Regions from separate parts of the Cupriavidus sp. TMH.W2 genome, predicted to be linked through region 3. Evidence: predicted binding sites of a transcription regulator. Region 3 holds the regulator's gene; each other region holds the start of a gene.

Region 1 (2,263 bases), on a different replicon from region 3:
CCGCAGGGTCAGGCGGCGGCTTGCTGCGCCGGCTTGTCGGCGTGGGCCACCAGTGCGTCGCGGAACCATGCGCCGTCGTCCCAGGCCTTGACGCGGGTGCGCAGGCGGTCGCGGTTGCACGGGCCGTTGCCCTGGATGACGTGGTAGAACTCGGACCAGTCGATCTCGCCGAAGTCATAGTGGCCGCGTTCCTCGTTCCACTTCAGTTCGGGATCGGGAATGGTCAGGCCCAGGTATTCGGCCTGCGGCACGGTCTGGTCGACCATCTTCTGGCGCAGCTCGTCGTTGGAGAACAACTTGATGCGCCATTGCATCGACTGCGCGCTGTTAGGCGAATCGCCGTCGGACGGGCCGAACATCATCAGCGCCGGCCACCACCAGCGGTTCAGCGCGTCCTGCGCCATCTGCTTCTGCTCGGGCGTGCCATTGCACAGCGACAGCAGGATGTCGTAGCCCTGGCGCTGGTGGAAGGACTCTTCCTTACAGACGCGCACCATGGCGCGCGCATATGGGCCGAACGAGCAGCGGCACAGCGGCACCTGGTTGATGATGGCCGAGCCGTCCACCAGCCAGCCGATCATGCCGATATCGGCCCAGCTCAGCGTGGGGTAGTTGAAGATGCTGGAATACTTGGCCTTGCCGCTGTGCAGGTCGCCCAGCATCTGGTCGCGCGACACGCCCAGCGTTTCCGCCGCGCTGTAGAGGTACAGGCCATGGCCGGCCTCGTCCTGGATCTTGGCCAGCAGCACCGCCTTGCGCTCCAGCGTGGGGGCGCGCGTGACCCAGTTGCCCTCGGGCAGCTGGCCCACGATCTCGGAATGGGCGTGCTGCGAGATCTGGCGCACCAGGGTCTTGCGATACGCCTCGGGCATCCAGTCCTTGGCTTCGATCTTGATGCCGGCATCCACGCGGGCCTGGAACTCGCGTTCCTGCGGGTCCATCTCTTCCATTGCGCGGAGCCTTGTCGCTCCTGTCTCCACCAGCTGTGCGTACATCGTCTGCTCCACCTGTTTTGCCCGTGATCGACGTCTTGATCTGCGTCAATCTCGTAAGTTGAAATGGATGGTAGTGATACAATTTGATTCAAGCAATCGACGTTTGTGTATCACTTTTGGAGACTCGCCGATGGCGAAGCCCGACCCGGATCCGGTTTCCCCGCGCGTGACGCGGCTGGCACGCGGGCTCAAGCTGGGCGCCAACTCGCTGCTGGTGACGCTGTTCGGCGACGTGGTCGCGCCGCGGCCCCAGGCGGTCTGGCTGGGCAGCCTGATCCGCCTGGCGGCGCCGTTCGGCATCAATGACCGGCTGGTGCGCACCGCCACCTTCCGCCTCACTGCCGATGACTGGCTGGCCGCCACGCGCATCGGCCGGCGCAGCTACTATGGGTTGTCGGAAGCCGGCCTGCAGCGTGTGCTGCACGCCGGCAAGCGCATCTACGCGGGCGAGGCGCCCGAGTGGGACGGCCGCTGGACGCTGGTGCTAGCGCGCAGTGACGTGCGCGCCACGATCCGGCAGCGCCTGAAGCGGGAATTGCTGTGGGAAGGGTTCGGTGCGATTGCGCCGGGGGTACTGGCTCACCCGAATGCCGACCTGGCGTCGCTGCGCGAGATCGTGCAGGCGACACACGCGCAGGAGTATGTGGCGGTGATGGAGGCCCGCAGCCTGGAAGCGTTCTCGCCCCGGCCGCTGCAGGTCTTGATGCAACAGACCTTCAAGCTGGGAGACGTAGCCGCCGCATGGCAGGCGCTGCTGCGTCGCTTTTCACCGCTGCTGGACGAAGCCGCGCAGCTGGCGCCGGCGGATGCCTTTTTCCTGCGCACGCTGCTGGTTCACGAATACCGGCGCGTGCTGCTGCGCGACCCCAACCTGCCGGAAGTGCTGCTTCCGGCGGACTGGCCCGGCCGCACGGCGCGCGGCCTGTGCAGCGCCATGTACCTGGCGCTGCTCGATGCCAGTGAGGACTATCTGCGCCGGAACGTGGAAGCGGCTCACGGCCCGCTGCTCAATGCGGGCCATGTCCTGCGCAAGCGCTTCCGGGCCGGCAGCCATGCAGCCGCCGCCCGTGACCACGCCGCGCCGTAAGGCGCCTCACAGGAAACGCTTGAGCAAGTGCGAAACGCGCCGGACACTCTTACTGTGCGGCAATGGTCCACTGCCGCTGCTCGCCAAGCCCGGTAATGCCCAGGCGCATGGCCTGTCCAGACTTCAGATAGATTGGCTGCGGCTTGATGCCGAGCCCGACGCCCGGCGGCGTGCCCGTCGA
Region 2 (2,263 bases), 1.5 Mb from region 3:
GCCGGCGAGGTGCGGCTGCTGCGCACCCATGGCGACTGCCATCGCGGCAACGTGCTGTGGATCGGCGAGGACGATGCGCGCGGTGGCACCCATGGCACACCCGGCCCGCATTTCGTCGATTTCGACGACAGCCGCATGGCGCCGGCGATCCAGGACATCTGGATGCTGCTGGAAGGGGACCGTGCGGCCATGCAGGACCAGTTGGCCGACATCGTTGCCGGTTATGAAGATTTCGCCGAATTCCACGCGCGCGAACTGTGGCTGGTAGAAGCGCTGCGCACGCTGCGGCTATTGCACTACAGCGCCTGGCTGGCCAGCCGCTGGGCCGACCCGGCCTTTCCGGCCGCGTTCCCGTGGTTCGGCACGGCGCGCTACTGGCAGGACCGCATCCTGGAACTGCGCGAACAGGTTGCGCTGATGGACGAAGCGCCCCTGTGGGGCGCCTGAGGCTTGCGGGGCGGTGGCGCCATGCAGGCACCCACCGTCTGCTGCCTGCTTAACTCTTCTTTTCCGGTGCCTTGACCAGCAGCACCGCGCACTCGGCTTGCGCCAGCACGCGGCCCGCCACCGAACCGATCACCGCATCGAAGAACGAGCCCCGGCCATGCGTGCCCATCACGATGGCCGCTGCGTCGACCGAGCGCGCATGGGCGACGATGCGCTCCGGCGCGAAGCCATGCAGCGGGTGCCGCTCGAACGGCACCCTGGCCGCGGACAGGATGTCGCATACCCCCGCCATGGCCTTGTCGCTGGCCTCCTTGTGCCAGTCGTCGATGGTTTCCTTGCTGACGAAGGCGCGCACCTGGCCGCTCACTTCCGGCGCCACATGCACGACGTGCACGGTGAAGCCGCTCTGCAGCAGCTTGCCTTCGACGATAAAGCGGGCTGCGGCGTCGCTGAAGGCCGAGCCGTCGGTGGCGAGCACAATATTGGTCATGGGGAATCTCCTGGATGGGGGCTGTCGGCAGGCGGTGCGGCCATGAGGCGGCAACGCCATCTGGAACCATCATGCCATCCAGTGTCCTGCCGGGACCCGATTTAAATCAAGTCGGATCAGATTTACCCGATGTCGCAGTGCGATAGCCGCCCGGTTGACGGATTCCGTCAATCCGCCTGAAGCATTTGGCCATTGCCCCGTCAACACGGCCGCGCGTAGCATGCTTCCGGGCCCCATGGCGGGCACGACTATCCCATACCACAATGCAAGCCGCCTCCCGGCCATGGCGCGGGCGAGCGGCAATTCCGGAGACGACGATCATGAGTGAGCGTGGCAACCTGCTGCCCCTGCGCGGCATCAAGGTAGTGGAATTCGAAGGCATCGGCCCCGGCCCCTTGTGCGGTGCCATGCTGGCCGGCCTGGGTGCCGAGGTCACGCTGGTCACCCGCCCGGTCGCGCCCGATGCCCGCCGCATCCTGCGCGGCCAGGGCGTGCCGCCCGACATGGAACTTGAGCACGGCAAGCGCGTAGTGCAGCTGAACCTGAAGGCGCCAGAGGACGTGGCCGCCGCGCTGGACCTGGTGGCAGGCGCCGACGCGCTGATCGAAGGGCTGCGCCCGGGCGCGATGGAGCGCCTTGGCCTGGGCCCCAAGGCGTGCCACGCGCGCAATCCGCGCCTGGTCTACGGCCGCATGACGGGCTGGGGCCAGACCGGCCCGCTGTCGCAGAGCGCCGGCCACGACCTCAACTACATCGCGCTGACCGGCCTCTTGTCGATGGCCGCGCGCGATGATGCCCTGCCGATGGTGCCGCCGACCGTGATGGGCGACGCCACCGGCGCGCTCGGCCTGGCCTTCGGCATCACCAGCGCCATCCTGAGCGCGCGCGCCAGCGGCGAGGGTTGCGTGGTGGACGCCGCCATCACCGATGTCGTCGCCATGCTCGGCTCGCTGGTGCAGGTGTCGCGCGCCGCCGGCACGCTGGGCGGCCCGCAGCCCAGCCCGTTCCATGATTCGCCGTTCTATGACGTGTTCCGCTGCGCCGACGGCCGCGCCATCACGCTGGGCGCGCTCGAGCCGCAGTTCTACCGGGAACTGCTCGAGCGGCTCGAACTGACCGACATCGACCCGGCCGCACAGTACGACCGCGCCCAGTGGCCGGCAGTGAAGGCGCGCATTGCCGCCTGCATCGCCGCCAGGCCGAGCACGCACTGGGAGTCGGTGCTGGGCGGCACCGACGTGTGCTTCGCGCGCGTTCTGACCCTGGACGAGGCCGCGCGCCATCCGCATAACCAGGCGCGCGGCACCTATCGCCTGCACCAGCAGG
Region 3 (2,263 bases):
CCTGCAGCTGATCAACACGACCGAAGCGCCGATGCGGATCCGGGTGAGCGCCGACAGCGACGAACTGAAGAACCTGACGGTGGAGTACGACAAGCAAGCCGAATCGCTGGCGCCGACCTCCAACCGGTTGCTGCCGGTCCGCATCCGCGTGCCGATCGAGGCCGCGGCGCAGGGCACGCACAAGATCAGCGTGACAGTAACGAGCGAAGGCACGGAGCGGGGGCATGCCGAAATCCGGCAATCCACCAGTTTTATCGTGCCGCGCGATTTGTGAAGCCAGGGGACTCGGACGTAGTCGCCAAGACGAAGGGGGCAAGATGAGTCAGCAAGGCAATCCGTGGTGGAAGGAACCGTGGCCGTGGCTGCTGATGAGCGGTCCGCTGGCGGCCATGGTGGCGTGCGGCGTGACGATCTGGCTGGCGTCAACGCATCCCGACATGCCTGTGGGGGGCGCGACGCGCCATGGCCTGGTGGTGGAGAAGGCCGGGGCCACGCCGTCAAAGCCTGGCACAGCGAGGCAGCCATGAAGTTGCGCTGGCTGATGTGGGTACTTTGGCCGGGGTTCCTGATGGCCGGCTTTGCGACCGCGACGGTCTTTTCAGTCGTTGATCCCGGTGACCTGAAGTTCTTCGGCCATCCGATCGAATCGTCGCGCGAGTCGGTCTACACTGTCGGCTTCCTGCTGGCCTGGGTGTTCTGCGCGCTGTCGAGCGGGCTGACGCTCTACACCATGCCGACGCGGTTGGCCGATACCGATGAACTGGAATGAGGCCGGCGCGGCGGCGGCTCAGCAAGTGCGGCTGTAGAGTTGCTTGATGCCGTCGATGTCGACCAGCTTGACGTGGCGCTGGCGGATCTGGATCAGGCCCGCTTCGGCAAAGCGGGAGAACAGGCGGCTGACGGTTTCCAGCTTCAACCCGAGGTAGCTGCCGATTTCTTCGCGGCTCATGCGCATCACGAACTCGGACGCCGAATACCCGCGCGCCGACAGCCGCTCCGACAGGTTGATCAGGAAGGCGGCGAGGCGTTCCTCGGCGCGCATCGAACCCAGCGTGACCAGCATGAGCTGATCTTGCGTGATCTCCTTGCCCATCAGGCGCAGGAACTGCTGCTGCAGCGACGGCAGGTCTGATGACAGGGATTGCAGATCCTTCATGCGGACCACGCACACCTCGGTATCTTCCAGCGCGGCGGCATCGGAGGCATGCTGCATCTCGCCGAGTCCGTCGAGCCCGACGATTTCACCGGGCAGATGGAAACCGGTAATCTGCGAGCGGCCGTCTTCGGTGGTGACGTGGGTCTTGAGCGTGCCGAAGCGGATGGCATAGACGGCGGTGAGCGGATCGCCCATGCGGTACAGGGTTTCACCCTTGTGCACGCGAATGCGCTCTTGCACCAGCGTGTCCATCTTAGCGAGGTCTTGCTGCGACATGCCAACCGGAAGGCACAGCTGCCCCATCGCACAAGTGGAGCAACGGGGCGACATCTCGGTAATGGGAATGGAGGTGAGCAATTGGAACCTGCTAGAAATGGCAGCGAGGGCGCGATTGATACATTTTAACGTGCGATGTGATCCGGCAGGGAGACAGAATTGACATTTGGGGTGCTGATCAGCGTTTTCCTGCTGGCTTTGCTGGGCGGTGTCCACTGTGCCGCGATGTGCGGTGGCGTGGCCCTCGCCGTGGAACAGCGGCGCGGGATGCCTGCGACAGTCAGCCTGGTGCGCAGCCGCGCTGCCTGGCTGGGCGAGTTGCTGGTGATGCACATGGGCAGGATTTCGACCTATATGCTGCTGGGTGCGGCGCTGGGTGCCGCCGGCGCCTCGGCATGGAAGCAGGATTATCTGCCGGTGCAGCGCTGGCTGTTCGGCGCGGGCAGCCTGATGCTGCTGTGGTCGGGCTGGCGCCTGCTGCGCGGCAGTACCTTTACCGTGAACTGGCTGGAGCGGCTGGCAGCGCGCTGCAGTGCTGCCGCGGCGCGACGGCTCGGCCGCCTGGCCGGCGGCATGCCAGCCTCCGTGCGGGTGCGCGGCGGGCTGGCGCGGCGCTATGGCGTTGGGCTGGCCTGGGGCCTGGTCCCCTGCGGCATGGTCTATGGCGCGCTGACACTGGCGCTGCTGGCGGGCAACGCGGGTTCCGGGGCGCTGGTCATGGGGGTTTTCGGGCTCGGCACGCTGCCGAATCTGCTGGTCTTGTCGGGGCTGTCGGGCTATTTGCGGCTGCTGGCGAGGCGTCCCGCCGTGCGGCTTGGGGCGGGCCTCGCG

Evidence for each region. The regulator FNR, encoded in region 3, switches genes on or off when oxygen is low (the NO sensors DNR and NnrR bind a similar motif). The targets are predictions, from matches to a motif close to TTGATNNNNATCAA.
Region 1: the regulator FNR is predicted to act here: its motif matches at 1,031-1,044, upstream of paaA (1,2-phenylacetyl-CoA epoxidase subunit PaaA).
Region 2: the regulator FNR is predicted to act here: its motif matches at 1,034-1,047, upstream of ACREYQ_RS02770 (universal stress protein).

What each region holds. Positions count from the first base shown of each region.
Region 1 is NZ_CP193793.1:2,116,429-2,118,691, forward strand. Features, by position in the region: gene paaA (1,2-phenylacetyl-CoA epoxidase subunit PaaA) at 9-995, opposite strand; gene paaX (phenylacetic acid degradation operon negative regulatory protein PaaX) at 1,126-2,082, shown strand; gene ACREYQ_RS27085 (ureidoglycolate lyase) at 2,132-2,263, opposite strand, start outside.
Region 2 is NZ_CP193792.1:589,631-591,893, forward strand. Features, by position in the region: gene ACREYQ_RS02765 (serine/threonine protein kinase) at 1-447, shown strand, start outside; gene ACREYQ_RS02770 (universal stress protein) at 497-937, opposite strand; gene ACREYQ_RS02775 (CaiB/BaiF CoA transferase family protein) at 1,258-2,263, shown strand, end outside.
Region 3 is NZ_CP193792.1:2,118,165-2,120,427, reverse strand. Features, by position in the region: gene ccoG (cytochrome c oxidase accessory protein CcoG) at 1-274, shown strand, start outside; gene ACREYQ_RS09740 (hypothetical protein) at 318-527, shown strand; gene ACREYQ_RS09735 (hypothetical protein) at 524-769, shown strand; gene fnr (fumarate/nitrate reduction transcriptional regulator Fnr) at 788-1,513, opposite strand; gene ACREYQ_RS09725 (sulfite exporter TauE/SafE family protein) at 1,592-2,263, shown strand, end outside.